3 regions of the Pseudoalteromonas sp. PS1M3 genome follow, and region 1 is predicted to be linked to each of the others. Evidence: predicted binding sites of a transcription regulator. Region 1 holds the regulator's gene; each other region holds the start of a gene.

Evidence for each region. Region 1 encodes MetJ, which represses methionine synthesis genes. Its sites were predicted from a motif close to TAGACGTCTAGACGTCTA; they were not measured.
Region 2: a site for MetJ is predicted at 7,122-7,139, ahead of metK (methionine adenosyltransferase). Genes of this name have one in related genera too.
Region 3: a site for MetJ is predicted at 3,977-3,994, ahead of metA (homoserine O-succinyltransferase). Genes of this name have one in related genera too.

What each region holds. Positions count from the first base shown of each region.
Region 1 is NZ_AP022624.1:355,861-366,732, reverse strand. It holds gene PS1M3_RS01705 (pilus assembly protein PilM) at 1-58, opposite strand, end outside; gene PS1M3_RS01700 (penicillin-binding protein 1A) at 190-2,691, shown strand; gene metL (bifunctional aspartate kinase/homoserine dehydrogenase II) at 2,839-5,184, opposite strand; gene metB (cystathionine gamma-synthase) at 5,190-6,419, opposite strand; gene metJ (met regulon transcriptional regulator MetJ) at 6,619-6,939, shown strand; gene PS1M3_RS01680 (malic enzyme-like NAD(P)-binding protein) at 7,009-8,250, opposite strand; gene rpmE (50S ribosomal protein L31) at 8,871-9,086, opposite strand; gene priA (primosomal protein N') at 9,318-10,872, shown strand, end outside.
Region 2 is NZ_AP022624.1:2,667,660-2,678,531, forward strand. It holds gene PS1M3_RS12400 (MoxR family ATPase) at 1-115, shown strand, start outside; gene PS1M3_RS12405 (VWA domain-containing protein) at 117-1,304, shown strand; gene PS1M3_RS12410 (GNAT family N-acetyltransferase) at 2,004-2,459, opposite strand; gene PS1M3_RS12415 (NRAMP family divalent metal transporter) at 2,531-3,766, opposite strand; gene hpf (ribosome hibernation-promoting factor, HPF/YfiA family) at 3,909-4,265, opposite strand; gene PS1M3_RS12425 (pyrimidine/purine nucleoside phosphorylase) at 4,446-4,760, opposite strand; gene tkt (transketolase) at 4,944-6,935, opposite strand; gene metK (methionine adenosyltransferase) at 7,241-8,392, shown strand; gene PS1M3_RS12440 (hypothetical protein) at 8,556-9,104, shown strand; gene PS1M3_RS12445 (5-formyltetrahydrofolate cyclo-ligase) at 9,125-9,721, shown strand; gene rpiA (ribose-5-phosphate isomerase RpiA) at 9,775-10,428, shown strand; gene serA (phosphoglycerate dehydrogenase) at 10,438-10,872, shown strand, end outside.
Region 3 is NZ_AP022624.1:822,946-833,817, reverse strand. It holds gene metH (methionine synthase) at 1-1,893, opposite strand, end outside; gene PS1M3_RS03855 (homocysteine S-methyltransferase family protein) at 1,904-2,974, opposite strand; gene metA (homoserine O-succinyltransferase) at 2,964-3,911, opposite strand; gene PS1M3_RS03845 (Xaa-Pro peptidase family protein) at 4,087-5,388, opposite strand; gene ettA (energy-dependent translational throttle protein EttA) at 5,565-7,238, shown strand; gene PS1M3_RS03835 (PilZ domain-containing protein) at 7,542-7,910, shown strand; gene PS1M3_RS03830 (histone deacetylase) at 7,964-8,872, shown strand; gene PS1M3_RS03825 (AraC family transcriptional regulator ligand-binding domain-containing protein) at 8,873-9,871, opposite strand; gene PS1M3_RS03820 (GGDEF domain-containing protein) at 9,855-10,763, opposite strand.

The sequences.
Region 1 (10,872 bases):
ATCCGATATCAATTCCTACCATCATTGGCGACGGCTTTTGAAATAGTTGACTTAGCATGTTTGCAACTTGGCCTTTGTTTTAATAATAAACAAGTTATAATTTTTTTCTGAAAAAATATTATTCATTTTTTAATCAATATATACTATCAGTCCAAACTCGCAATTGGGAGTCCATTTAGGGAAATATAAGTGATTTTATTAAAACGAACTTTACAATTTTTTATCATTTGTACGTTAATCGGTCTGATAACTTTGGTCAGTCTTTATTACTACGTTAAACCTGATATCCCCAGTGTGCAAGTTTTAAAAGACGTGCAATTACAAACTCCTATGCAAGTATTCACTAAAGATGGCCTTTTGATCAATCAATTTGGTGAAAAACGTCGAATTCCGGTCACTATTGATGAAATCCCACAACCTTTAATTGATGCATTTTTAGCAACTGAAGACAATCGCTTTTATGACCATATAGGTATAGACCCTATTGGCATAGTTCGCTCTGCTATTGTTCTTATTTCTACAGGCGAGAAAAAACAAGGTGCTAGTACTATTACCATGCAACTTGCACGTAATTTTTTCTTAACCCGAGAAAAAGCTTATATCCGTAAAATAAAAGAGATATTCATCGCTCTACACATAGAAAATGTACTTACTAAAGATGAAATTTTAGAACTTTACCTAAACAAAATCGAGCTAGGTAACCGCGCCTTTGGTATTGGAGCTGCCGCTCAAGTTTATTACGGTAAAGAGTTAAAAGACTTAACGCTTGCTCAAATGGCGATGATTGCTGGCTTGCCAAAAGCGCCTTCGGCGTTAAACCCAATTCGCAACCCTACCCGTGCAAAAGCACGCCGTAATGTTGTACTTGGTCGTTTATTAACTGAAAATTACATAACACAAGACGTGTATGATGATGCAACAAGCCAACCTATTACCGCTTACTTTCATGGTGCTGAAATAGATTTATACGCACCGTACATTTCTGAAATGGTGCGTGCAGAAATGGTTTCACGTTACGGAATAGACAAGGCATATAATTCAGGCTTTAAGATATTTACCTCTGTTGAGTCTAAAGTACAAAAAGCGGCGCAAACCGCGCTAGTTAATAATCTTCATAGCTACGATATGCGTCATGGCTTTAGAGGCCCAACCGCTATTTTATGGGATCCTGAAAAACAATCAGCGCTAAGTAAAGAGAAAATACTAGCTAAACTCAATGAAGCCAAAGAGATAGGAACGTTAAAAGCAGCTGCTGTTATTAACGTGGATGAAAAAAATGCCACGGTATTGCTTAAAAATGCAGAGCAAATAAACCTGAATTGGGACAACTTAAAATGGGCACGCAAATACATAACTCGTTATCGCCAAGGTTTTGCTCCAACTACGGCAGCTGAAATATTAACGCCAGGAATGCAAATCTGGGTGCGTAAAAACAGCAATAACGAGTATGAACTAAGCCAATTACCTGAAGCATCAAGCGCAATTGTTTCACTTGACCCACAAGATGGCCGCATTAAAGCCATTGTTGGCGGCTATAGCTTTGAACAGAGCCAATACAACCGAGCTATTCAAGCAAAGCGCCAAGTGGGGTCAAACATAAAACCATTTATTTATTCTGCTGCGCTTGAAAACGGCTATACGCTCGCCTCAATTTTAAACGATGCGCCAATTAATCAGTGGGATAAAAGCCAAGGTGTGGCATGGCGACCTAAGAATAGTCCGGCTGTTTACAATGGCCCAATTAGAATTCGTCGCGCGTTAGCACAATCTAAAAACGTAATATCAGTTCGTTTGCTCCGAGGTGTTGGTTTGCAACGAACAGCAGATCACTTACTAAAATTTGGCTTTAAAAATTCAGACATCAACCGCAGTGAATCCTTAGCACTGGGCAGTGCTTCAATTACTCCAATTGAACTAGCTCGCGGTATGAGTGCATTTGCGAATGGTGGGCATTTGATTGAGCCGTACTTTATCTCAGAAATCCAAGATGCTTACGGTAACAGTTTGTTTAAAGCTAATCCTTCAGTAGTGTGTGACGACACTTCAGATCAGTCATTAACCCCAGACAATACTACTGGATTATTCCCACAACAAAATACTGATACGCCACAATTAAAATGTGCCCCTCAGGTCATATCAAAACAAAATGCATTTTTAATTGCTCAAGCAATGCATAGCGCTGTTTGGGGAGGTGGAAACTGGTCACATAAAACGGGTTGGTCAGGAACAGGTTGGCGCGCTCAAGCATTAGGCCGTCGTGATCTATCAGGGAAAACAGGCACAACTAATGACTCTGTAGATACTTGGTTTAGTGGCTTTAATCGAAATGTTATGACCTCGGTATGGGTTGGTTTTGATAACCCTGGCAACCCGCTAGGCAGAACTTCATACAATAATAATCTTGATAGCGGGCAAATATCAGGGGCTGAATCTGGCGCTAAAACAGCACAACCGGCTTGGGTTGAGTTTATGAAAGTTGCGCTTGAAGGTAAACCTGAAGCCCCCATAGAGCCGCCAGAAGGTTTAGTGTCTATTCGGATTGATTTAGAAACCGGTTTATTAAGTCATAAAAATGATTACACCAGTCGCTTTGAGTATTTTGACAAAGGCACCGCCCCCACAAAATACGTAATGTCTCAACCAACAGATATATTTGAAGAAGACACTAAAACAGAAGAAGAACTGTTTTAAATAAAGAACGGCAGCCATTGGCTGCCGTTTTTAGTTAATACCAAATTTAGCTGTTCTAAATAAGAATTTTTAACTCAGATAGCGACACGTTTAGCCCCGCAAAATGATTAGGTATTATTGCGGATTGATACAAGGCCCTTGTAACCTTTATTTTATATTTTGTACCAACCAATATAAGTCAGAATGAATACCCGCAGCGGTTACTTCCTTACCCGCACCAGGCCCTTGAATCACAAGAGCGTTAGCGCTATACCACTTACTATTAATGACAAAAATATTATCGCCAGGTGTTAAATTAGCTAACGCATCACCAATAGGAGTATAAGTAATACCTACTTGAGCGGTTACTTTGTTTTCCGTAATTTCAAGTAAACCCGTGTAACGAAGTACGGAACTTTGTGCCTTGGCATTTGCAGCATGAGCGTCAATAAAGTCATTGAGGGTGGATTCATTAGCTAAAAAGTCGTCCCAACTTCCTATAGCAAGCGTTTCGGGCATGAGTGCTGATAAGCTTATATCATCAAGGTCGAGTTCTAAGCCAAGCTCTCTGGCAAGTATAAGCAGTTTACGCTGCATATCACGCCCTGACAAATCTTCACGCGGATCGGGCTCTGTGAACCCCATCTTTTGTGCTTCAAGCACCAGATCAGAAAATGGTATTGTTCCGTCAAACTTACTGCATAACCACGATAACGTGCCTGAAAAAACACCTTCAATACGAGTGATTTTGTCACCACTGTTTTGCAAATCTGCCAATGCAAAGTTAACAGGTAAGCCTGCACCTACGCTTGTGTTGTAGCGCCAATGCAAATTTCGCTCACTAATACTCGTACGCAAAGCTTTATACCATGCTGTATCTGCAGTTCCAGCGTATTTGTTAGCACTGATCAAGTGGCAATCTAATGCAACAAACTCCGGGTATAACTGGCTAAATGCCTCGCTTGCGGTAATATCAACAACCACTTTATGCTCATAATCAAGTTCACTAATTATGTTTAGTAATGTTTGGTTATTATAAGCTTTGCTTTCTGAGAGAAAATGCGTTTTCCAATCAGCAATGTTTATACCACTGGGATTAAAAAGTAATGTTTCAGAGCGTATTAACCCGACCAATTTAATTGTAAAGTCACCAGATAAACGCTCGAATTGAGCTGACAACTGCTCTATAAATACCTCTCCCACATTGCCAAGGCCCGCGATTATTAAAGCGACTTCTTGGCCTTTATTAATAAGCTTATCGTGTAAAACACTGAGTATATCGCTATCTATAACCTGATCCGTTAATAGTAAAATGTATCCACTGTCTTGGTGAATAAAGCGCGGCTCGATGGCATGAGCATTTAACGTATCAATAGCCAATACATTCAATTTTGAAATATCATTAACAGGCGCTACAACCGCACAGCCATTTAAGCTCGACTCGCTAATGTTTGCTCTACCCTCAAAATAACTAACAACTTTATATGATGAAGCAGAGGGGACAACTAAATAAGTTTCACCATTTTGACTAAAGTGATGAATGCTGTGTTGAATCAGCTGGCTAACATCTGCGACTTCGCCTTCGGCCAGCTTTTCAACTGTTAATAAATCGATGTTGTTTAACGTGGTAATAAAACGCTTTTGTTTTACATTTCCTTCTTTAACTATATCTGTAGGCGTTGCTTGCACATCAAAACTACTACGAACAGATAGTTTTATGTCGCTGTTTCTTAAAGGAGAAAGCGTTTTAGCGTGTAAAACAGGATTACCTAATCGAGCTAATAGGTTAGCTTGACCTCTACACACTTTATTGTATTTAACCGCTTTACTAACTTTGCGAGGGTCTGTGCTGTATACACCTTGTGTATCGGTCCAAATACACACCTGTTTAGCATGGCAGTAATTAGCGAGTAAGGTTGCACTATAGTCACTCCCATTGCGACCAAGTGTAACCGTATCACCCAACGTATTTGATGCAATAAAGCCTGTGACAACATTAATGTAGTCTGGGGTTATAAACTTCGCACATTGCTGCGCATTTTGGGTATGTAACAATTGCCCATTATTTAATGTAAAAAGTGTTCGAGCATCAAGGTCACAAGCATTAATATTTAATTGCGTAAGGTAAAGCGCCAATAAGCGTGCAGACCAGACCTCACCATGAGCAAGCAAGGGAGCCTCTTTCAAGCCTTGGTTTTTTATCAATTCACTAATCGCTGTTAGTTCACTATGCAAAAGCCTTAAAGCAGTTCGCTTAAGATCTGCATGAAGTAACTGTGTGATTAAATCAGTTTGATGATTATTTAATTGCAGCAATATATCAGCAACGACATGCGTATCCTGTTGCTGATAGCTTTGCCATAACTTCACCAAAGTATCGGTTGTTTTTCCCGCCGCAGATACAACAACACAATCGCCCGGCTGAGTATGCTCTAAAATAATACTCGCAACTCGCTCATACCGTTGAGCCGAACTAAGGCTTGAACCACCAAATTTATGTACCGTTTGTGTCATATTGTTCACCAAAGCGCTGGATGAGCGGCACTTAATTTAATGTCACCGCCTGCTCCTTTGTTTAAACTTGCTTTACTGCCTGGCTTTACAAGCTGAAACACGCGCTCTAAATCAGCTAATAAGTCGTTTATATCTTCTATACCTACTGAAACTCGAATAAGTGTATCGCCCACTCCCGCTTCAAGACGTGCTTTAGGCTCCATGCCAGCATGGGTCATGGTTGCAGGATGGCATATTAGGCTCTCTACTCCTCCCAAAGACTCTGCCAAGCTAAAGTCACGTAAGCTGGTTAAAAACGCCGCAGCATCGTTTATGTCACCTTTAATATCAAAACTCACCATGCCACCAAAGCCTAGTTGCTGCGCTTTGGCTAATTCATGCTGCGGGTGTGATTCAAGACCAGGGTAATAAACTTGGCGAACAAATTCCGATTTTTCTAAATATTTAGCAATCGCTAATGCGTTTTCTTGATGCTGCTTTAAACGCACATTTAGTGTTCGCAACCCACGCAATGTTAAATAACTATCAAATGGCGCACCTGTAATACCTATATTATTTGCCCACCATGCCAGTTCATCGCCCAGCTCTTGTGAAGCAGCAATCACCGCACCGCCCACTACATCTGAATGACCATTGATGTACTTGGTGGTGGAATGTACAACTATATCAACACCAAATTTAATAGGGTTTTGTAATGCTGGTGATAAAAATGTGTTATCGGCAGCGACTAAAGCACCGCACTGCTTAGCAACATCGGTTATTGCTTTAATATCAGTTAAACGTAGTAATGGGTTACTTGGTGTTTCTATCCAAATTAGCTTAGGTTTAATTGCTAAAATTTTATCTATACTTTGTGCTTGTGTTAAATCTAAAACTTCTAGCTTGAGCAAACCGCGCTTTTGCAGTGAAGTAAATAAACGATAGCTTCCGCCGTAACAATCATGTGGGATCACTAACGTATCGTCATGATTTAGGATTTGCGTAGCCAAGTGAACGGCAGACATACCCGTGGCAGTAATAATACCGCGTACGCCACCTTCAAGCTCAGCCAAGGTTTCAGCTAAAATATCACGATTGGGGTTACCACTTCGCCCGTAATCGTATTGACGCTTTGTATCAAAGTCGGCAAACGAATAGGTGGTTGATAAGTAAATAGGTGCGACAACTGCGCCATGATGTTTGTCTGCTTCAACACCACTTCTCACTGCAATGGTTGCTTTATTTTTTTCGCTCATATTCGTCACCTATTTAATTTGGATGTTTAGACGTCTAAAAGAGTAATTTATCTTATTAAAGATGTCAAAACATTTAAAGCTCCAGATGGCTAAACAACTAGTATTTGACTATCTTTTTTAAATCGATAGAATTTCACGCATATTCATATGTATTGTAGTGCATATGAGCAATTATTAATCTGAGGCGACGATACATCTTATGGCTAAATGGAATGGTGAGTATATTCACCCATACGCAGAACACGGGAAAAAATCAGAACAAGTAAAAAAAATTACCGTTTCAATCCCACTAAATGTATTAAAGGTATTAACGGACGAACGCACGCGTCGTCAAATTAATAACTTACGTCATGCAACAAATAGTGAATTACTTTGTGAAGCATTTTTACATGCATTTACCGGTCAACCTTTGCCTAACGACGACGACTTACGTAAGGATAACGCCGAAAAAGTACCTGAGGAAGTGAAAAAAATAATGCAAGAAATGGGGCTAGAAGTGCCTGTTTTAAACGAAGACTAAACCTAATTTAGACACAAAAAAACCTCAATTAATTGAGGTTTTTTTTGTGTCTAAATTACAACTTAGTCGTTATTCCATATAGTTTTCTGGTAAATCAATTTGTGCAACACCTGACTCTACAGCAGCTATTGCAACCGCTTTTGCAATGCGTGGTAATAAACGAGGATCCATTGGTTTTGGAATAATATACTTATCACCAAACTCCAGCTTATCAACACCCGCAGCCGTCAGTACTTCAGCAGGTACAGGCTCTTTGGCAATACTTCTAATCGCTTCTACAGCTGCAATTTTCATTTCATCATTTATTGCACTGGCGCGTACATCAAGAGCACCGCGGAATATAAACGGAAAACACAGTACATTATTAACTTGGTTAGGGTAATCTGATCGACCCGTTGCCATAATTAGATCGTTTCGAGCAGAATGAGCCAGTGCAGGATCAATTTCTGGATCTGGGTTTGAACAAGCAAACACAACTGGTTTTTCTGCCATTAGTTTTAAATCATCGGCAGCTAATAAATTAGGCCCCGATACACCAACAAATACATCTGCATCTTCAATAACATCTTGCAACGTGCGCTTGTCTGTATTGTTAGCAAAAAGTTTTTTGTATTCATTTAAGTCATCACGACGAGTATGAATAACACCTTTACGGTCAAGCATATAAATGTGCTCGCGCAAAGCACCACACTTAATTAACAGCTCCATACAAGCAACCGCAGCAGCACCAGCACCCAAACACACAATAGTCGCATTTTCGATAGACTTGCCTTGCACCTCAAGCGCGTTCAACATACCCGCAGCAGTTACAATGGCAGTACCGTGCTGATCATCATGAAATATCGGGATACTGCAGCGCTCAATCAATGCTTTTTCTATTTCAAAACACTCTGGCGCCTTAATATCTTCAAGGTTAATTCCGCCAAACGTGTCGGCAATATTAGCAACTGTATTAATAAAGTCTTCAGTAGTGCGGTGTTTCACTTCGATATCAATAGAATCAAGGCCAGCAAATCGCTTAAACAGTAACGCCTTACCTTCCATTACAGGTTTTGAAGCAAGTGGGCCTAAATTACCTAAGCCTAAAATTGCAGTACCATTAGTGATAACCGCAACCATATTCCCTTTGCCTGTGTATTTATAAGCGTTTGCAGGGTCTGCAGCGATTTCACGTACGGGTTCTGCAACTCCTGGGCTATATGCTAATGCGAGATCTTTTACCGTTTCAGCAGGCTTTGTTAGTTCAATGCTAATTTTTCCTGGAACGGGGTGCGAATGATAGTGTAGTGCTTGTTCACGAAAGTCTGACATAACGCGATTGTATCCTGCAATTAAAGTAAAAGTGAGAGGTGAAGTTTAGGCTACGATACCCTTATTATTTTTAAATTCCAAGCAATATCAGGTCTATCCTGTTATATGCTAGTTCGATTAATTTTAAGAGGTTTTTCAATAACTTTTGTAAATTATATCGACACTTTATAAATAAAAATTCATCCAATAACGGATTCTAAAGGCACAATTGTTCTTTCATTATTTTTTATAAAATATCTTAATAAAGTCCTATAAAAATAAGCAAAAATAGGCTTATCCACATACTTTAAAAACATATAACTTCACGTTAGCTGCATTTAACCACTTAGTTAAAAAATGAACTAATTAAAAATATAGAGAATAATTTGCGGTTTGTCTGTAAAGGTTTATGCATATTCAGAATAAGAACAGGAAATAGTTATGCATAGCAGGGGAATATGAAAATCGAGCATCAAGCTAAATAATTTGTTATTTAGTTGTCCTATATTAAAAAACATTGACGCCGTTCGTGTAAAACTTAATTTTTTAAATCGAAACGTTATTACTATTAAATTGGTATAACTAAATTAAAAGCATAAAAAAAGCACCCTAAGGTGCTTAATTTAACGAGACAGCAAAAATTACTTCTTGCTACCAAGTGCACCGAAACGCTTGTTGAAACGATCAACACGTCCGCCAGTGTCTAAAACTTTTTGCTTACCAGTGTAAAAAGGGTGACACGCTGAACATACGTCAAGGTGAATGTCTTTACATAGAGTAGAGCTTGTTTCGAATTTATTGCCGCATGAACAAGTTGCAGAAATTACTTCGTACTTAGGGTGAATACCTTCTTTCATAGAAACCTCTAGTTAAGGCCGCATCGCTCTCCAAACCCGAAGTCTGGCACCATACGTCGTTAAAACAAATTTGTTGGTCGCGGATTTTATCCAACTACCATCAAACACACAAGCTATTATTAACTGTTTTGCTAAAAAAGTAGGCAGACACTTAAGCAAGCAATATTTGCTAGTAGGTTTTTAACGTTATTTTTAGTACATTACATCATTAATTTTATGAGTTGAGTTGCTATGTGTTTTGCTGAAGTCGCTATAAAAGTCCCCTTACCGCGCACCTTTGATTATAAAGTAGATAAGCAACTCGATGGCATGGCATCACCACTTAAACCAGGTATGCGTGTGTTGGTGCCTTTTGGTAACCAAAAAAAAGTCGCCGTTGTTTTAGCTATTAAAAGCAAGACCGACGTCCCCGAAAACAAAATAAAATCCATCATCGAAATCATTGATGACGCGCCTATTTTATCATCTGAACACATTGCGCTTTTGAGTTTTACATCTCGCTATTACTGTTACCCACTCGGCGAAACAATTCATATAGCGCTACCTAGTGCGCTGCGCCAAGGTGAGTCACCGGATAAAACCAGTATCAATATGGTTATGCTGACAGAAAAAGGATCAAAACTTCCGTCACTCAAAGCAAAAACTCAACTTAACTTATTAAAGCAACTTGCACAGTCAGGTAAATCATCATTAACCGAGCTTAAAGCACTCGGCTTTAGTAAAAAGACTATCGATAGCCTTATTGCAAAAGCGCTTGTTACACAAACCATAGAACATGATAATCAGTGGCAAAGTACTGCACCAACAGTGGGTAGTAAGCCTACACTGAATAAAGAGCAAGCCGTAGCTTGCACTGCAATTAATCAAAGTAAAGGCTTTAACACGTTTTTATTAGAAGGGGTTACTGGTAGTGGTAAAACCGAAGTCTATCTTCAATGTCTTGAAGAAGTATTAAAGCGAGGTGAACAAGCCTTAGTACTTGTCCCCGAAATAGGCCTTACCCCTCAAACGGTAAACCGCTTTCGTCGCCGCTTTCCAGATACACCCATCATGTTATGGCATTCTGCACTTACCGATAACGAACGCCTACAAACATGGCGCTTTTGCGAAAAAGGGAGTTGCGCTATTGTAATAGGTACGCGCTCAAGTATTTTTTTACCCTTTTTAAAGCTCGGTATGATTGTAGTTGACGAGGAACATGACTCATCATTTAAACAACAAGATACCCTTCGTTACCATGCTCGAGATTTAGCAGCTTATCGTGCATTCCAGCATAAAATCCCACTTATACTCGGCAGTGCTACTCCAGCGCTCGAAACCTTGCATAAAGCCATTAATAATAAGTACCAACTATTAAGCTTGACTGAGCGCGCTCAAACCTCAACCGATAACCAATTTAAATTACTCGACATGAAAGGCCAGCCCGATCAGGCGGGTATTGCTCACGCAAGCCTTGCTACTATGCGCCAACATTTGAATCGTGGTAAACAGGTTATGGTATTTTTAAATCGTCGTGGTTTTTCACCTACACTTATTTGCCATGAATGTGGTTGGTTAAGTGAATGTAACCGTTGCAGTACTAGTGCCACGTTCCATAAAGCGATTGGTCAAATGATTTGCCACCATTGTGGCGACCAACATCAAGTACCTCATCAATGCCCTGATTGCGGGAGCACGCAAATATTCCCTAATGGCAAAGGTACTGAACAAATAGAAGAGTTTTTAACAAACGAGTTTCCTGATACGCCAGTAACCCGTATTGATCGCGATTCAACTCGTCGTAAAG
Region 2 (10,872 bases), 1.3 Mb from region 1:
AACATTACACGACAAAAGCCAAAAAGGCGGCTTAATGCCGATGTTTGGCGCACTGCTTAAAAATGAGCAAGACATAAGCCTCATCGAAAAACTTGCGTTTATGAGCCGCCGTTAATATGTTGATTGCGTTTTTCTTCAAATTACGTGAATACCGTTTACCGGTAAGCCTGCGCGAACTACTCGATTTAATTAACGCCTTAAAAAAAGGCGTTATATTTGCCGACGTAGATGCCTTTTACCATTTGGCCCGCACCATAATGGTAAAAGACGAAACCCATTTTGATAGGTTTGATAAAGCCTTTAGCGACTACTTTAGCGGTATTGCCGACTTAGACCTACTCGAGAGTTTAAAGCAACAGCACAACTTACCTGAAGATTGGCTTCGCAAAGAGTTTGAAAAAAAACTAAGCGATGAAGAAAAAGCCCAACTGAAAGCGATGGGTGGGCTCGACGAGCTCATGAAAACCCTGAAAGAGCGTTTAGAAGAGCAACAAAAACGCCACGCAGGCGGTAATAAATGGGTAGGTACCGGCGGTACATCTCCTTTTGGCGCGTATGGTTATAACCCTGAGGGCGTGCGTATAGGACAAGACGGCAACCGCAATCGCCAAGCGGTAAAAGTGTGGGACAAGCGCGAATACCGTAACCTAGATTCAGACCGCGAAATTGGCTCACGCACTATAAAACTCGCCCTTAAAAAGCTGCGCAAATTTGCCCGCACCGGCGCAAGTGACACCCTTGATTTAAACGAGACCATTCGCGCAACCGCCAAGCAAGGCGGCATGCTAGATGTAAAAATGGCACCCGAGCGCCACAATGCGGTAAAAGTATTAATGCTGTTTGATATTGGCGGCTCAATGGATGACTACATTCATACCTGCGAAGAATTATTTAGCGCAGCCCACAGTGAATTTAAGCATTTAGAGTTTTACTACTTTCATAACTGTTTATACGAACACGTTTGGCAGGATAACCAACGCCGCCATTCAAACGTAATAGACACCATGACGCTGATTAATAAATTTACCAGCGACTACAAAGTCATATTTGTGGGTGATGCTACTATGGGCCCATACGAAATAGCCTACCCCGGCGGCTCGGTAGAACATTACAACGAAGAGCCCGGCAGTGCATGGTTGCAACGTATAACAAACCACTTTGATAAAGTCGCCTGGCTCAACCCACAACCCGTTGAACACTGGCCGTACTATCAATCAATTGGCTTTATAAAAGAGTTAATGAACAATCGCATGTACGCGCTGAGCTTGGATGGGATAAGTAGCGCGATAAAAGATCTGAGTTGATCGTTAATATCAATGACAGCTCAGTGCCATTAGCAGACATCGACTTTAATGTCTTAAGTCAAGATTTGACTCCATTCACTTATAACCTGTGTTGGCCGCTCTTGCCAACATCCGGTTGATAGATTTGTTATGAGCTGATTTCAAACCTTAGTCCTTTCCATTTGATTCTTTCAGTTGCTCTTTAGCACTGGAAAAACCATCGTTAAAACCTTTAGAGAATGGCTCTACCGCGGTCGCAATTACCAAACACATAGCGCCTAGAAGCATAGTGTTTCGTTTGTTTTTTACATACCCATAGATAGTTAGAAAAACAAACAATATTGAAAATACTAGCTGCAAATAAAACACTTAAAATTCCTTTTATTTAAAATTAACACGACGACTAAAGCTCATAACAATTTAATAGTGCGCTCGTCGCGCATATTTCTGCCGACGCTACGCTCATTTTTCTACATTATATAGTTTTAACAAATTACCTAAGGTATTACTATCGCAAAGTTTTCTAAAGTTTTTAGGTAAAGTTAAATTAACCAATATGCGCGCAGCGCTTACTTTCATGAATATATGCGCAGAGCAGTTTAACCAATCTATTAACGACGATATTTAGCCAATCTCAATGTCCGCTTATCGCTCTGAACAGCCATGCGGATAATATTTAAATCATACAACTACAAAACGTTACTTCTCGGTCATTTTAGTTTAAACCGATTTACTCATAAACAAGCTATACGGGTCTAACTCATAATTACCAAACGGTTCGCACTCTTTAAAACCAAATTGGACATAAAGCTTTTGTGCGGGTAAAAATGCCTTAGCAGTGCCGGTTTCTAAACTAAGTTTTTTATAGCCTCGCAGTGTTGCTTGCTCAATAATATGCGTGAGTAACTTAGCGGCTATGCCTTGGCGTAAATAGTTGCTTGAGGTGCGCATTGATTTAATTTCGCCATGCGTTGTATTTAGCGCTTTTAATGCGCCGACACCCGCTAAGTTATTATCAATCCATAAGCTATAAAAGGTTATGTCGGGCTGAGTGAGTTTAGTTACATCCAGTGCATGTACGCTCTCTATGGGGGAGTGTTTTAGCATATCGTTATGATGCGCTTGTAGTAGCTTTATAACGTGAGGGTTTGAAAGCTCGCCTGTTCTAATATCCATTTATACCTCGTTTAACCCTAGAATTTAATGCTTTAGGGCTTTAATGAAAACCCTAAAGTAAGTGGCTCTATTTAGAATGCTAGTTTCCACACTACAAACGCAACAGCGAAACCAACCAAGTACACTAAGCCTAGCCACGTTAAGCAGCGCAATAGTACGCTGTGTTTAATGGCGGGCTCTGATCGCACAAGGCTAAAGTTAAGCCATGCAAAAACGGGAGTAGTGACAAAAGCAAGTGTCATGGCAAAAGTAAGCATTGGCCCCAGGGCCGATTTAAAAAATAAAATAACGGCCATACCTGCAAGCGCTTGTAGTATTAACCAAATATTTAGGCTGTGTTTTGATTGCCCAAAACCAAGCAATTTATGTGACTCGTTAAGTGTACGTGCGTAGCCGTCAAGCACGGTAAGTGTAGTGCCAAACATACATAAAAAAGCAATAGCTGATACCAGCGGCCTTGCCCACTCACCAATAGTCAGTGCGTACATGTCTATGAGCTGTTTAGCAAAGGCAACACCGCCAAGCTCAATACTGCTGCTTTGCCCGTATTGCACCAGCACACCTAAGCTAAAAAATACCAATGCTAAGCAGGCTGTTAGCCAATAGCCTACGTTAAAATCAAACAAGCCTTGGCTTTTAGTGACCGCTTGCTGGGCTTGCTTTTCTTTAAGCCACAGCGAACTAAGGGCTGATATTTCTATGGGTGCTGGCATCCAACCCATTAACGCGACCATAAAGCTGAGCATAACAAGTTCGTACGGTGACGGGCCAACATAGTCAGCTGGCGCCATTGGGCCATTACTAAATGCGATAACTAGCGCAATAACAGTAGCCAGTGTTAATAACCCCATTAAGCCTTTGGCAACGCTGTCGAGCGCTTTAAAGTGCCCTAACAATAATATGGCTAAGCACACACCGAGCAATATCCAACATAGCAGGGTTATCTCTATAACTACAGGCAATGCGTAATGTAGTAAGCTGGCGGTAAGTAGTAATACGCCTGCGGTATTAACAACAGCAGCGAGTATGTTTAGGCCTATAAAACTATAAAAATACACCGGACCTTTGTTTTTATAGCCTTCTACTAAACTGTTTTTAGTGGCTAAGGTATATTCCATACCAAAGCGAAAAAACGGATATTTTAATACGTTAACAGCCAGTATTAACCAAAATAGTTGCCAGCCAAATAGCGCGCCAGCCTGAGTAGATGCAACTAAGTGAGACCCACCAATTGCTGCGGTTGCCATTAAAATACCAGGGCCTAGTGCGCCTACGTGAGATTTCCAAGAAGTGTGTGTTTGCTGCATTAATTTCTCAAATTATGTGTGTTATTCACTCTGGTTATTAATTTTCACAATTAATAACACCGAAGGCTGCATAACTTACCTAAATTAAAGGCAATAAAAAAGAGCCATAAGGCTCTTTTTTATAGTGCTTTGGGACTAAAAATTATTTTAGTTCCATCTCTTGGATGATTTCGTGCGCTATTTCTGGCGTTGTACTTACAGGCTTTTCGTGTAAATTTGCTTTTATTTGCCCTTTTCGATGTTTTAGTGCTGCATCGAGTTTTTTAGCTGCGCTTGCAATAGCTGGGTACATTACTTCGTTTTCCCCTTTTACTGATATTCGCGCACCTTCGTAATTAGTGCTAATTTCGGCTTGGATTTTATGATGCTCTTTAGACAAGATCATATCGAGAGAAATAAGTGATGGAAAGTGGCTCTCAATTTTAGAAAATTTTTCGTTGATGTGCTCTCTAATAGAGTCAGTAACTTCAACATGGTGACCAGAAAGATTAATTTTCATAGGGTATCCTTTTATTTGTTACCTCATAAATAGTATTGGGGGCTATTTAGATTAACACAAGGAAAAAAGAGAGATATTTGAGGTTTATTTGCGGTTTTTGGTGATTTAAATCATGTGTTGCGCAAAGTTTATGCAAAGCCCATAAATCATGGGCTTTCAGACGTCTAGCTGTGCTAGCTATTAATCTGTGTACGAGCAACAGTAGTCGGCAAAATCACTTACTTTTACTTTAAAGCTTACGTTAGCGTCTACATTAAATGACTCGCCCGCATTAAATGTTTTCCACTCACTCTCGCCTGGTAATAAAATATCCCACTGGCCACCTAAAAGCTCCATGAGTTCTTTTTTACTGGTATCGAATACAAACTCACCCGGCTGCATAAAGCCTAATGTTTTGGTAGTTCCATCGCTAAATACAACCGTACGGCTTGACACTTTACCGTCAAAATACACGTTGGCCTTTTTAACTACGCTTACATTTTCAAACTGAGACATTTTAGCTCCTGCTATTAATTTAAAGATCTTTCTTCATAAATTTTATCGCACTACCTTGCCTGATAGCTTACTTTCTTGCAAGGAAAGCTGCATTGATAAAGGTGAAGTTGTTTCATATATGGGCATAAAAAAACCCGCACATTGGCGGGTTTTAAGTTACTTAACTTATTTAATCAAAAACGATTAAAAAAGTGCGTTTGCTTTACTTACAATGTTTTCAACCGTAAAGCCAAAGTGCTCAAACAACTCGTTAGCTGGTGCAGACTCACCAAAGGTGGTCATACCGACTACGGCACCATTTAGGCCTACATACTTGTACCAATAATCAGCAATACCTGCCTCTACCGCTACGCGACGAGAAACGCTTGCTGGTAATACGCTTTCTTTGTACTCAGGCGATTGATCTTCGAATGCATCAGTACATGGCATAGATACAACACGTACCTTTTTACCTTGGCTGCGTAATTCAGTAGCTGAATCTTGTGCTAATTGCACCTCAGAACCGGTTGCAATAATAATTAGCTCTGGGTTGCCGTCACAGCTAAGGATGTAACCACCCTTTTTGACGTCGCTTAACTGTTGTGCATCACGCGCCTGTTGCTCAAGACCTTGGCGTGTGAATATTAACGATGTAGGACCGTCTTTACGTTCAATAGCTTGTTGCCATGCAATTGCTGACTCAACTTGGTCACACGGGCGCCAGTTATAAAGGTTAGGCGTTAAACGCATGCTGGCAATTTGCTCTACTGGTTGGTGAGTTGGACCATCTTCACCTAAACCAATTGAATCGTGCGTGTATACAAAAATGCTTGGTTGCTTCATTAATGCAGCCATACGAACCGCATTGCGTGCGTATTCCATAAACATTAAGAACGTTGCACCGTAAGGAATAAAGCCTTTATGAAGTGCAATGCCGTTCATAATTGCCGACATACCAAACTCACGCACACCGTAGTAAACGTAGTTACCACTTGCATCGTCCGCTGTTAGGCCTTTAGAGCCTTCCCAAATTGTTAAGTTTGAACCTGCTAAATCGGCAGAGCCACCCATAAATTCTGGTAATAATGGACCAAATGCATTTAATGCATTTTGTGACGCTTTACGAGATGCTGGATTTGCCGGGTTTGCTTGTAACTGCTCAATATACGCTTGTGACTTTTCAGCCCAGTCGGCAGGTAAATCTGAATTTGTACGGCGTTTGTACTCAGCTGCAAGCTCTGGGAATGCTTTTGCATAGGCTGCAAACTTTTCGTCCCAGCTTGATTCAAGTTCTTGGCCTTTAGCTTTTCCATCCCACTGTGCGTAAATGTCTTCAGGGATTTCAAATGCATCGCCCGTCCAACCTAAAAACTCACGCGATGCTTTAATTTCGTCATCGCCAAGTGGTGCACCGTGACAGTCGTGGCTACCCGATTTATTAGGTGAACCGTAACCAATAATTGTTTTACAACAAATGAGGGTTGGTTTATCAGTCACGCTTTTTGCTTCGCTAATTGCAGCACTTACTGCATCGCTATCGTGGCCATCAACGTCACTAATTACGTGCCAGCCGTACGCTTTAAAACGTGCTGGTGTGTCATCGCTAAACCAGCCTTCAACTTCACCATCGATTGAAATACCGTTGTCATCCCAAAAAGCAACCAGCTTACCTAGGCCTAATGTGCCGGCAAGCGAACAGGCTTCATGCGAAATGCCTTCCATTAAACAACCGTCGCCCATGAATGCATAGGTATGGTGATCAACAATGTCGTGACCTTCACGGTTAAATTGTGCCGCAAGCGCTTTTTCAGCAATTGCCATGCCTACCGCATTTGTGATCCCTTGGCCTAGTGGGCCCGTAGTGGTCTCGATACCTGGCGCATAACCGTATTCTGGGTGGCCTGGTGTTTTAGAGTGCATTTGACGGAAGTTTTTAATTTCGTCCAACGGTAAATCATAACCACTTAAGTGCAATAAAGAATAGATAAGCATTGAACCGTGGCCGTTTGACAGTATAAATCGATCTCGGTCTGCCCACTCTGGATTTGATGGATTATGTTTTAGATAATCGCGCCATAATACTTCTGCGATATCAGCCATGCCCATAGGGGCTCCAGGGTGACCAGATTTGGCCTTTTGTACTGCGTCCATTGACAAGACGCGAATAGCATTTGCAAGTTCTTTGCGAGATGGCATGAATTCTCCTACCTTATATATGTATTTGCGCGGGTATTTATGTGTTCGTTTATGTACTCAAGTTACAAGAGCACTTTTATTGCGACCATTCTTACTTATTGTGGGGGCTGTGTGCAATTAAAAACCCTATAAAAATGAGGTATTATGAATATTTTTTAAGACCATAATGTCATAACTAATTTAATTTAGACGTCTAGGCGTAAAAACACTATGCAAGGTGTTTCGTTTTAGATAAAATACGCCCCTTAATTTTTTAGCGCTAATACCGACGTTTGTGAAGCGCAATATTTGTGAGCATAATTACAATGGCAAAACATTTATTTACTTCTGAATCTGTTTCTGAAGGTCATCCGGATAAAATCGCCGACCAAATCTCTGATGCGGTTCTTGATGCTATCCTAGAGCAAGACTCTCATGCCCGCGTTGCGTGCGAAACATACGTGAAAACAGGTATGGTTATGGTTGGTGGTGAAATCACTACTAGCGCATGGGTTGATATAGAAGAGATTACGCGTAAAACAGTACGTGAAATTGGCTACACTCACTCAGATATGGGTTTTGATGCTGACTCGTGTGCAATTTTGAACACCATTGGTAAACAGTCTCCAGACATTAACCAAGGTGTTGACCGTACTAGCCCAGAAGAACAAGGCGCTGGTGACCAAGGCTTAATGTTTGGTTACGCATGTAACGAAACTGAAGTGTTAATGCCTGCACCTATTACGTATTCTCACCGTTTAGTTCAACGTCAAGCACAAGTACGTAAAAGCGGCGAGCTTAACTGGTTACGCCCAGATGCAAAATCTCAAGTTACTTTTGCATACGAAAACGGTAAGCCAGTAGGTATTGATGCGGTTGTTCTGTCAACTCAGCACAGCGAAGACATCTCTCAAAACGATTTAGTAGAAGCTGTGATGGAAACCATCATCAAGCCAGTACTTCCTGCTGAACTAATCACAAGCGCAACTAAGTTTTTTATTAACCCAACAGGCCGATTTGTAATTGGTGGTCCAATGGGTGACTGTGGTTTAACAGGACGTAAAATCATTGTTGATACATACGGTGGTATGGCACGTCACGGTGGTGGTGCTTTCTCTGGTAAAGATCCATCAAAAGTTGACCGCTCAGCTGCATACGCTGCACGTTACGTGGCTAAAAACGTAGTGGCTGCTGGCCTTGCTGATAAGTGTGAATTACAAGTATCTTACGCAATAGGTGTTGCTGAGCCAACCTCTATCAGTGTTGAAACCTTTGGTACTGGTAAATTAGAAGAAGCACGTTTAATCGAATTAATTCGTGAACATTTTGACCTACGCCCTTACGGCTTAATTCAAATGCTTGATTTAGAGCGCCCTATCTACCTTCCTACTGCAGCTTACGGCCACTTTGGCCGTGACGAATTCCCATGGGAACGCACAGATAAAGCTGACGCACTTCGCGCAGCAGCGGGTCTTTAAGACTAAAGCAAAAAAACGGCCCTTTTAAGGGCCTTTTTTATAGCTAGCAATTATGTAACGCAACGCTAATTTATAGTTTAAAAAATAACTATTAATTGGTCCTCGAACTTTTTTATACTTTAGGTATATACTCATTTAATTATAAAGCTTTAGGGATATTTAAATGACCGATAACTTTCGCGTTATGTTTGCTGGACTCGCTGATAACGTTGACTCAAACACAGCGTGTACAACACTGGCGGCAAAACTAAAAATCTCAGAAGAAAAAGTAGCCTTATTTTTTAAAGGTAAGCCTTTATTTGCGCCTAGCGATAAAAACAAAGCATTAAAACAAGCTAAGCTACTTGTTGGAATGGGTATTAAAAGTAAACTTCAAGCTGTATCGACAAATACTGAAAAAACCACTCAAACGGTAAGTGGTAGCCAGCGAGATGAGCGTATTTTTGACGCATTAGACTACATAACTAGCAGTTTAATCAGGCTAGAAGAAAAACTCGAAGACCTCGAGCAGCGCTTACCTGAAAACCAAACAAAAACCCCTGAAGTAGATGAAGACGAATGGCAAGACGAAGAGCTATTACTGGACGAGGAGCTAATAACTCAGCCTAAAAAACGCAGTAATGCATTGCTTTATTCGTTAATAGCTACGGTTGTTACGTTGCTTATTATACTTGCGGTGTACTTGGCGTTTCCTGCTTTATTTGCTTTTTAATTAGTTGGTAAGTTTGAAAAATGAGCGATTCACGCGCCCAAATAAGAAAATCTATTCGCGAATTACGTAATAATTTGTCTAATGAACAGCAAAATTTAGCATCTCAATCTTTAAGTATGAATTTTATTCAATACTTAAAAACAAAAAAAACAGCTAAAAATCAACATATCGCCATTTATTTAAGTAACGACGGAGAGCTTGATACCTCCTTGTTAATTAAAGAATTATGGAACTTAAATCACGTTATTTACCTACCAGTAATACACCCATTTAATGGCGCCACTTTGCTGTTTCAGCGCTATGAGAAAAACTCACCCATGAAGGCAAATTGCTATGGTATCTTTGAACCTAAGCTAAATTGCAGTCAAATATGCCCTTTACCCGAGCTGGACTACTTACTTATGCCATTAGTTGCATTTGATAATCAAGGTAATCGCTTAGGAATGGGAGGTGGGTTTTACGATAGAACACTGGCTCGTTTACACGATGAAAACTGGCAAAAACCACGACTTATAGGCCTTGCACATGAGTGCCAAAAAGTTGATGTATTGCCAATAGAGTCTTGGGATGTACCGCTTAAAACCATAATAACACCGAACAATAATTACTGCTGGTGATGTGATTATTCGCATACTTACAGCACACGTTTGACATACATGAGCACAAAATAATGACACAAGACGAATTAAAAAAAGCAGCAGCATGGGCTGCACTCGAGTTTGTAAAAGAAAACACGATAGTAGGTGTAGGCACAGGCTCAACCGTTAATCACTTTATTGATGCCCTTGGCACAGTTAAAGACACTTTAGTAGGTGCTGTATCAAGCTCTGAAGCTTCTACAGCGCGTTTAAAAGAGCTCGGTATTGAAGTATTTGAGCTAAACGATATCGATGTACTCGATGTTTACATCGACGGCGCTGATGAAATTAACGCTCAAAATGAAATGATTAAAGGCGGTGGTGCTGCACTTACCCGTGAAAAAATTGTGGCTGCAGTTGCTAAGCAGTTTGTGTGTATTGTTGATGACACCAAACTAGTGGACACATTGGGGGAATTTCCGCTTCCAGTTGAAGTTATTCCAATGGCGCGCAGCTACGTAGCACGTGAGTTATTAAAGTTAGGCGGCGACCCAGTCTACCGCCAAGGTGTGGTTACCGATAACGGCAACGTTATTTTAGACGTATATAATTTAAATATTACCAATGCTAAGCAACTTGAGACAGATATAAATCAAATTGTTGGCGTAGTTACCAATGGCCTATTTGCGATGCGTGGTGCTGATAAAGTAATTATCGGCACTAAAAATGGGCCTCAAATTAAATAGGATGAGGTTATGAGTAAGGTATCGTTAGCAAAAGACAAAATTAAAATTCTCTTGCTTGAAGGTGTGCACCAAAGCGCAGTTGAAACGCTAAAACGAAATGGTTACAGCAATATAGACTACGTTAAAACATCGCTACCTGAAGACGAGCTTAAAGAACGTATTAAAGACGCTCACTTTGTAGGTCTGCGTTCTCGTACTCATATTAACGAAGCTGTTTTAGATGCTGCAGAGAAGCTGATTGCCATTGGTTGTTTTTGTATTGGCACAAACCAGGTTGACTTAAGTAACGCTCGCCAGCGCGGTATTGCTGTATTTAATGCGCCATTTTCAAATACACGCTCTGTTGCAGAGCTAGTACTTGGTGAAATACTGCTTTTACTTCGCGGTATACCTGAGCGAAATGCTGCAGCTCACCGTGGTGAGTGGCTAAAAACAGCAACGGGT
Region 3 (10,872 bases), 470 kb from region 1:
AGCGTCTTTAAATAAACTACGTGCTTGCTCGCCAACGACTTCGTCGTCCATTATGCGCGGGTATTTACCGGCGATTGACCACGTCATAAAGTATGGGGTCCAATCTATATATTTACGCAACGTGGCGATTGATACATTTTTAAACTCAGTCACGCCCAGCTTTTTAGGCACGGGTGGCGTGTAGTTATCCCAATCGAGTTGTGCTGCGTTATCGCGGGCACGCTGTATAGTAACCGGTTTTGAACGTGGCTTTTTGCGCGCTTGTTGCTCGCGCACTTTTACGTACTCGGCTTTAGTTTTTTCTAAAAAGGCTGGTTTTAGCTCTTTAGATAACAAGCTCGATACCACGCCTACCGCACGGCTGGCGTTATTTACGTACACGACGCCTTTGTCGTACTGTGGCTCTATTTTAACTGCGGTATGCGCTTTTGAGGTGGTTGCCCCACCAATCATGAGCGGCAGCTCAAAACCTCTACGAGTCATTTCTTTGGCTACGTGTACCATTTCGTCAAGCGATGGGGTAATTAAACCCGAAAGGCCGATTATGTCGGCTTTTTCGTCAATAGCGGTTTGCAGTATTTTTTCGGCAGGTACCATTACGCCTAAGTCGATTACTTCGTAGTTATTACATTGCAGTACTACGCCTACAATGTTTTTACCTATGTCGTGCACATCGCCCTTTACGGTGGCCATAACTACTTTACCATTAGTGGCGCCTTCTTCTTTTTCAGCTTCTATGTATGGGTCTAGGTAGGCCACTGCGCGTTTCATTACGCGGGCCGATTTAACAACTTGCGGTAAAAACATTTTACCTGCGCCAAATAAATCCCCTACCACGTTCATGCCATCCATTAATGGCCCTTCAATTACGTGAATAGGTTTATCGGCTGCAGCGCGGCACTCTTCGGTATCTTCATCTATAAAGGTGGTAATGCCTTTTACAAGAGCGTGCTCTAGGCGTTTTTCAACAGGCCATGTGCGCCATTCTAAATCTTCTACGCGTTCGGCTTGTGCCATACCCGAAAACTTAGGCGCTATTTCTACAAGGCGCTCACCTGCACCGGGGTCGGTGTTAAGGATTACATCTTCTACTGCTTTGCGAAGTTCCTCGGGGATGTCGTCGTAAACCGCGAGTTGCCCTGCGTTTACAATACCCATATCCATACCCGCTTTTATTGCGTGGTATAAAAACACCGAGTGAATGGCTTCACGCACGGGGTTATTACCTCTAAACGAAAACGAGACATTAGACACCCCACCCGACACTTTACAGTGGGGTAAGTTTTGCTTAATGCGGCGTGTGCCTTCTATAAATTCTACGGCGTAATTGTCGTGCTCTTCTATACCGGTGGCCACGGCAAATATATTAGGGTCAAAAATAATGTCTTCTGGCGGGAAGCCAATCTCTTCTACTAATATTTTGTAGCTGCGTGCACATATTTCGTATTTACGGTCTGCGGTGTCGGCTTGGCCGTCGGTATCAAACGCCATAACAACAGCAGCTGCACCAAAACGTTTAATAATTTTAGCTTGGTGTTTAAACGGCTCCTCCCCTTCTTTAAGCGATATTGAGTTAACAATAGCCTTGCCTTGAATACATTTAAGGCCTGCTTCTATTACTTCCCATTTAGAGGAGTCGACCATAATAGGTACTTTAGAAATATCGGGTTCTGAGGCAATTAAATTTAAAAACTTCACCATGGCCGCTTTTGAGTCCAGCATGGCTTCGTCCATGTTTATATCAATAACTTGGGCGCCGTTTTCTACTTGTTCGCGGGCAACATTCAGGGCGGTCTCGTAATCTTCTTCCATGATTAAGCGTTTAAACATGGCAGAGCCTGTTACGTTTGTACGCTCGCCGACATTGGTAAATACTGCAATTTGTTGGGTCATTGGCGGCTCCTTAATTTAAGTTACAGGCTTCAAGGCCTGATAAACGCATACGAACATCAAGCTCTGGCAATGGGCGAGGTTTTACCCCTTCAAGCCCTTTAGCAAACGCACGAATATGTTCAGGCGTTGTACCACAGCAACCACCCACAATATTAATAAAGCCCGATTTGCCCCAATCTATAATCTCGGCTGCCATTTCAGGGGCCTCTAGGTCGTACTCACCAAATTCGTTAGGCAAACCGGCATTTGGGTGTACTGAGGTAAATGTTTCGCATACCCGCGAAAGCTCTTCTACGTATTGGCGCAGTAAATCTGGCCCTAGGGCGCAGTTAAGGCCAATCGAAATAGGTTTTATATGGCGAATAGAGTTATAAAATGCTTCGGTTGTTTGCCCCGAAAGCGTACGCCCAGAGGCATCGGTAATTGTGCCCGAGATCATTACGGGTAATGTGCGCCCGGCTTGCTCAAACGCTTCTTCTACTGCGAATGAGGCTGCTTTTGCATTTAGGGTGTCGAATATGGTTTCAATAAGTATTAAATCAGCGCCGCCTTCCATTAATGCAAGGGTAGACTCTACATACGCAGTAACCAGCTTATCAAACGTTACGTTTCGGTAACCTGGGTCGTTTACATCTGGCGAGATAGAACAGGTTTTAGATGTTGGCCCTAAAACCCCCGCTACATAGCGTGGTTTTTCTGGATTTATAGCGGTGAACTCGTCACATATTGCGCGCGCGAGTTTGGCCGACTCAAGGTTTACTTCACGGCTTATGCTTGCCATGTCGTAATCTTCCATCGAAATGGTGGTTGAGTTAAAGGTATTAGTTTCAATAATATCTGCACCGGCAGTTAAAAAGCCGCGGTGTATATCGGCAATTAACTCGGGTTTGGTGAGGCTTAATAAATCGTTATTGCCTTTTATTAGCACGTGCCAATCTTTAAAACGCTCGCCTCGGTAGTCTTCTTCTTCAAGTTTATGAGTTTGGATCATAGTACCCATAGCGCCGTCTAAAATTAAAATACGCTCTTTAAGCGCTTCACTTAGTTCGGCTTGTTTGTTGGCGGCTGTATTATTCGGCATAGTTGTTAGTCCTCACATCTTGGCTAACTAAATTAATATCATACGGTGTGGTTTGATACACGTAGTAATTTAACCAGTTCGAAAAAAGTAAAAAAGCATGGCTTTGCCACGTTTTTGACGGTTGCTTGCTTGCATCATCATCGGGAAAATAGTTTTCAGGTTTTGGCGCATCTGGGCTTTTTTGTAAATCACGCTCGTACTCCCCTTTTAGGGTGTCGGCATCGTATTCTGGGTGGCCTGTTATAAATACTTGGCTACCCGATTTGTTTTTTAATAAGTAAGCACCCACTCGCTCAGAGCCTGCTAATACAACAAGATCGTCACACGCATTTATTTTTTTTATATCAATGTGTCCATAACGTGAGTGTGGTACTAAAAAGGTATCGTCAAAACCGCGAGTTAATGCCCCGTGTTTAAAATGGCATTGGTGAGTAAATACGCCACACAGCTTATTGGGTTTTAAGTCGCGCTTTAAATTGTAGCTATGGAATAGCGCTGCATGAGCCGCCCAACACGAAAATAACGTAGAGGTAACATGTTGCTCTGCCCAATCAATAATGACTTTAAGCTCTTCCCAGTAGGCAACATCTTCATACTCTAAATGTGCTAGTGGTGCGCCTGTAACTATAAGCGCATCGTAATTGTTATTTTTTACCTCTGAAAAATAGCGGTAAAAGGTATCTAGGTGTTCTTCTGAGTTATTACTGCTACGGTGAGTGTCTAGGCGCAGCAGCTCTACATTTACTTGCAAAGGAGAATTTGCAAGTAAGCGAATAAACTGTACTTCGGTTTCTACTTTATTAGGCATTAAGTTTAATATAGCCAAACGCATTGGGCGGATTTCTTGCGTTTTTGCACGGCTTTTTGGCATTACGAATACGTTTTCTTGGCGCAAACGTGCAATGGCTGGAAGCTCATCCTTTACGGTAATTGGCATATTTTTAACTCCTACTCATAAAAACTTGCGCTAATTATGAACTGAAAGCAAAAAATATCAACCTCTAGATGTATAGATGTCTAAATGAAATTTATTCATTATTACTTAAGTATGTGGCAAGCAATGAGTCACCCCCTTAAAAAGAGGCTTAACTCACTGCATTTAAAATAATGAACTAGTTATTGCCCACTAATATTAAATTTTGCTGAGGGGGAATTAAATACTCAGCGCCGTTTTTGGTAATTACAGCCATTTCTTCAACAGAAATGGTTTTAAACTCGGTGTTGTTTAAAGGCCAACTAAAAAAGCCATCAAAAGCAAACACCATTCCTTCTTTAAGTTTACGATGAGCAGCAGGCCTTACTTGGGCACTGCGAGAGCCACCTAAATTGGGCCCGGTATCGTGTGCAACATACCCTACTGGGTGGCCGGTACTCCATGGCACAGGCTCTGAGTTATATTTATTCATTAATACGGTTTGAGCTTGATCTACGTCTATACCCCTTACGCCGGGTTTCATTGCATTAAATGCGGCAAAACCGCTATCTCGGGCATTAATCCAATATTGCTGAATGTTGGCTGGTGCAGAGGTTTCCCCTTCTTTAAGTACATAAGCAAAACGCTGAATGTCACTTACCCAGCGATTGTAGAGCTTTACGCCAAAATCAATTTGAATTACGTCGCCAGGCATAATGACTTTATTTGTAGAATGCGAATGCCCGCGATCGGGACCTGAATTTACGTTAGGATTTTGATCGGCAGCCCATGCATCGGTTACACCTTGTGCTTTTATTTTAGCTTTTAAAAATTTAGCTACATCGGCATCGGTGGTTTTACCCGGAATAATAGTTTTATAAGCCTCTATTTGCCACGTTGCTGAAAGCATTGCGGCCTCTTTCATTATTTCAACTTCAGCAGGTAACTTAATTGAAAGCCATTGATAAACGACTTCTTCAGAAGATACGAGCTTTGCTGTTTGCTTTGCGCCTAATAAGTTAGTTAATTGCTTGTATTGCGAGTGCGATAACCCATCTGCCTGTGCATTAAGATCAGAGACATTTATTGCTATACGCTCAAAGGGTTGTTTTTTTATAAACTCAGCCGCGTATTTTAACGCAGACACACTGCGTGGCACCGAGATCACTTCTTCATGTATGTTTAGCTCGTCGAGTGCTTTTGCTTCGCTTGAAGGTGAGTAGGCTACCGAATGAAACGCCCCTTTATTAAAATAAAATAAATATGCCGCTGACGAACCTGCGTTTTCACAGCCAACATGGTCAGCCAATGGGTCGTTGTTATTTTCTCTACAAACAATAAGCCAAGCATCTACCTTAGCTGCTTTTAAAGCGTTTGGCAGGAGTTTATTTATTCTTTGTTTTCTTATTTCGGGCCAAGGAGAATCGACAGCGTTAGCTTTGGGGGTTGTGGTAAATAACGTAAGCAAAGCCAACATTATTATTACTTTTTGTATAGTCATGGGTTTTTCTTATTTTTACTATGGTTTAAATACGTTAGCACACCCAAATAAAACTATACATTTAACGAGATAAAACGATAAAGATATATTCCCACCCGCCATTCGTTGACTGTTTCACCTCTCAACAACTACAATACAACATTAAAATTTTTATTATTATTTGAAGGCTTTCCTCCATGGTTTTACCTGATAAGTTTATTTTCTCGATGAGTCGAGTATCTAAAGTTGTGCCGCCTAAGCGTACAATTTTAAAAGATATTTCGTTGCACTTTTTTCCTGGCGCCAAAATTGGTGTGCTTGGTTTAAATGGTTCTGGTAAATCATCATTGCTACGTATTATGGCCGGTGTTGACCAAGACTTTGAAGGTGAGGCGCGCCCTCAGCCTGGTACTAAAATTGGTTACTTACCGCAAGAGCCAGTACTAGACGAAAGCAAAACAGTACGCGAAATAGTTGAAGAAGCTGTTGGCGAAGTAAAACACGCCCTTAATCGCCTTGATGAGGTGTACAATGAGTACGCAATGGAAGGTGCTGACTTTGACGCACTGGCTAAAGAACAAGGTGAATTAGAAGCAGTTATTCAAGCGCACGATGGCCACAATATCGATAACGTACTAGAGCGCGCTGCTGATGCACTTCGCTTACCTGAGTGGGATGCTAAAATTGAGCACCTTTCAGGTGGTGAACGCCGCCGTGTTGCTATTTGTCGTTTGTTACTAGAAAAACCAGACATGCTTATTCTTGATGAACCAACTAACCACTTGGATGCTGAGTCGGTTGCATGGTTAGAGCGCTTCTTACATGATTACGAAGGTACTGTTGTGGCAGTAACGCATGACCGTTACTTCCTTGATAATGTTGCTGGCTGGATATTAGAGCTTGACCGTGGTGAAGGTATTCCATGGGAAGGTAACTACTCTTCTTGGCTTGAACAAAAAGACGCGCGCTTACAGCAAGAACAAAAATCTGAAAAAGCACGTCAAAAATCAATTGCGCAAGAACTTGAATGGGTGCGTTCAAACCCTAAAGGTCGTCAGGCTAAGTCTAAAGCACGTATGGCGCAGTTTAGCGAGCTACAACAATCAGATTACCAAAAACGTAACGAAACAAACGAGCTATTTATTCCACCTGGCCCACGTTTAGGCGACCAAGTATTAGAAGTTACTAACTTACGTAAAAGCTTTGGCGACCACGTATTAATAGACGACTTAAGCTTTACAATGCCTAAAGGCGCTATTGTGGGCATTATTGGTGCCAACGGCGCGGGTAAATCTACACTATTTAAAATGTTAAGTGGCGAAGAGCAGCCAGATAGCGGTAGTGTTAACGTTGGTGAAACCGTACAACTAGCAACGGTTGATCAGTTCCGCGACGATATGGACGAAAGCAAAACAGTTTTTCAAGAAATATCTGACGGACAAGACGTTTTAAAAATTGGTAACTTTGAATTCCCAAGCCGTGCTTACGTTAGCCGTTTTAACTTTAAAGGTAACGATCAGCAAAAGTTTGTAAAAGACTTATCGGGCGGTGAGCGTAACCGTTTACACCTTGCTAAATTATTAAAAGCCGGTGGTAACGTAGTGCTACTGGATGAGCCAACCAATGATCTAGACGTTGAAACACTTCGTGCGCTTGAGAATGCTATTTTAGAATTCCCAGGTTGTGTAATGTGTATATCGCATGACCGTTGGTTCCTTGACCGTATTGCTACGCACATTTTAGATTACCGCGACGAAGGACAAATTAACTTTTTCGATGGTAACTATACTGAATACGAAGAGTGGCTCAAAAAGACCTACGGTGCAGAAGCCGCACAACCTAAGCGTATAAAATACAAAAAAATTGGTTAATCGCTAAATTAACTGAAATACCTTTAAAACCCTGCTTTTCGCAGGGTTTTTTATGCCTTAAATAAACTATGTGTGTTTGTAGCTAGCAACTGTGTAATTTAAAGCTATGCTTATACCAATTTTATTTAAAATATTATGCATTTGATTGATGTTGAATCACTCGCTAACTAAATAAAAAATTATTTACATAGAACAACCATATGCCGTAATTTTAGTGATTATTAATGAGTTGTTTTATTCGCACTATTACTGAACACTAATTTAATGCTATTGATATTACTAAAAAAACAATAAGGCAGAGTCATGCAAGAACGTCGTCAATTTTCACGTATTTTATTTTCAACCGATGCGCACATAATTTTTCAAGAAAATGAGTACCCATGTACCTTGCTTGATATTTCATTGCACGGCGCGTTAGTCAGTAAATGTGATGTGTTAAATGATCAAATAGAGAATGATGCCATACTGCGTTTTATTTTACCCGACAGCGAAATTGAAATAAAAATGGAGACAACGATTTGCCATATAGAAGCCAATCACATTGGTTTAAAGTGTAAGCATATTGATATTGATAGTATTACCTACCTAAAAAGACTCATTGAACTCAACTTAGCGGACGATGAATTACTTCACCGCGAATTAGCCATGCTTATTCACGACTCGCAAGAATAGACACTTTGAGGGGAGTTGATTACCATAGGGGAAACTTTATAGCCTGTGTGAATATGACTCTAAACCCTCATTTACCATTAGTGTACCATCCAAACTACTCGTTTAGTTTTGATCCTAAGCACCGCTTTGCAATGAGTAAGTTTGCTAATCTATACGCACACGTTAAAAAGCTAGGCTTAATTGGTAATAACCTCACACAACCTGTTTTAGGCTCTCCCGAGCCTTTAGAGTTAGTGCATTGCGACAACTACATTCACGATTTATGGAACAATCGCTTAGACGATAAAGCCATGCGTCGTATAGGATTACCTTGGTCAGCTCAATTAATGGCGCGCACATTTACTGCCCCGCAGGGCACATTACAAACCGCTCGCTTAGCGCTAAAACACGGCATAGCCTGTCACCTAGCAGGAGGCACGCACCATGCGCACTTTGATTTTGGCTCAGGATATTGCATGGTGAATGACTTAGCCTTTACCACCCAGACCTTGATTAATAGCGGCGAAGTAACCAACGTGCTTATTTTTGATTTAGACGTACATCAAGGTGATGGCACCGCTGCTATGCTTGCGCATCAGCCCTATGCTTATACCTGTTCAATACACTGCGAAAAAAACTTCCCGTTTAGGAAATCGGCTAGCGATTTAGATATTGGCTTAGCAAATCATATGCAAGATGCCGAATACTTAGCCATTGTTGACGATACCTTAAGCTACTTACTTAAAGAACTGAACCCAAGCTTAGTACTGTACGATGCCGGTGTAGATATTTGGCAAGAGGATGGCTTAGGCAAACTGGATATTAGTTGGCAAGGGATAGAAAAGCGCGATCACTTAGTACTTAAACGCTGCCTTGCAAATAATACTCCTGTTGCCACTGTGATTGGTGGAGGCTATGACAGAGATCATCAGCGCCTAGCAAAGCGCCATGGCATTGTTATAAAGCAAGCGGCTAGTTTTTAATTATATTTTTAACTGACTTGGCGTAATGCCGGTCCAACGCTTAAATGCACGGCGAAAGTTAGGAATATCATAAAATGCAAGCCGATCAGCCACTCGTTCATTACCTTGCTGGCACACCCCCAGTAAATGCAGAGCTTTAAGTTTATTTTGCTCATCTTGTAATTGAGAGAAACTGACACCGTGTTGTTTTAACTTACGTTTAAACGTAGCAGAGCTCATGGCAAAATGCTCAGCACTGTTAGCAAGGCTGTTGTTTTTATCACGGTAAATGCGCTGGCACACAGCCTCAACAAAAGACTGTGATACATTCTTATGTAACTCACTTTGCGCTATGCACTGCTGCCACCTAAGCTGACTAGCCTCTGGGTTTGTGCACTTAAGTAGTTGTTTATTAAAGTGCCAACGGGTATAGGGTTGTTCAAACCGTATTCGTAAGCCTAAGTGCTGCTCATATTCTTGAATATGTCGAGGGCGTTTACAAGTAAAGTCAAAATAACAATGTGGATACACATTACATACTCGTTTTAGTAAGCTCATTAACGCAGCGCTGTATATTTCAAAACAATAATTTTTTAATGACTCGTCCATACCGATACTCGGTTGCAAGTACAGATATAAATCGTCTTGAAATATATGCTTACGGGTAAATAATAAAGGGGCAATAACGGTACTAATTTGTTGTAATTGCTTCAAAGCCATACCTAAACTGGGGCTTAAACGCACACTTTGCACTGCAGGGCTAACGTCATTAACCAATTGATGACCCAGTAAAAAGCCACTATCATTACTCTTCATTAAGGCTTTAAACTGGCTAATTAAAGCCAATAACTGCGATAAACTAAAGCGCTGTGATAGATCATATAAATCTTGCTCAAAAATACCCGTACCACGCAGCAATTTATGCAGCGGGATCCCTCGCCCTTGAGCAAGCTCCACCAGCGCAGTAATAATCCCCTCCGCGCTGAGGTATTTATCATCTAGGCTAATATACTGCTGCACCTACAAGGGCCTTTTCTTGTTGTAATTGTTGATGTAACTGGCTGGTTTGCTGCACTGGATCTTGCGCTAAATCCATTGCCATGGTGGCGGTTAAAATATGCTGAAACTGTGCGCCTTTGCTTTTTGCGACTTTAAACGCACAATGGTTAAGCGCCGCTTTCATTTGCGCTAGTAATTCTTTGGCTTGGCTTTGGCTGGTATTCGGCATAAGCACAATAAAACAATCGCCAGCATAGCGACAAAGCACATCATTTAATCGGCAATTCATTACTAATAAATCACTAATTTCTCTTAGTAACCTATCACCTTCACTAAAACCAAACTGCGCATTAAACTTTGCAAAATCACGAATATCAATAACACCTAAAGTGCCGCCTTGTTGCTCTGTTTGTTGTTGCTGCATGAGTGAATGTAAGTAGTTAACTCGGTATAACCCTGTTACCGGACAGACCTTTTCATGTTCGCGAAGATGCGCTTCACGACGACGCAATTGACGATTTAAAACAAATTGCTCTTGATGCCAATAATAAAGCCCTGCGCTGGTAAGCGACATACCAAACGGCGCTGGTAGTGACTCAAACCAGGTGAGCCATAATTGTGAAGGTTGTTTTAACCACTCATCAAGTAAATCGAGTGTAGCTGAGAACATAAACAAACCTAAACCTAACACTAATAAGGTAGTGACTTTGCCTGGCGGACGTGAAATAAGTAACGCAACTATCCAGCTGAGGGTCATCAACACAATACCGCCCTCACCAACAATATCGAGCCACGCAATTTCTTGCCATTGCTTAAGTTCGCCAAAGTAAGCGCATATTGCTACAGCAATAACCAATAATAAAATTATGGTGTTGGTTAATTTTGCATGGCTGGTAAATGGGTTATATCGCATTGTTTAAGTCTTCTAAGATTTACACTATTACGTATGCTAGCGCGGTACTGATTTATTAGGCAGAGTCATTTTGGCTCATTGATATGACATTGAGATTAAAGTTTTTAGG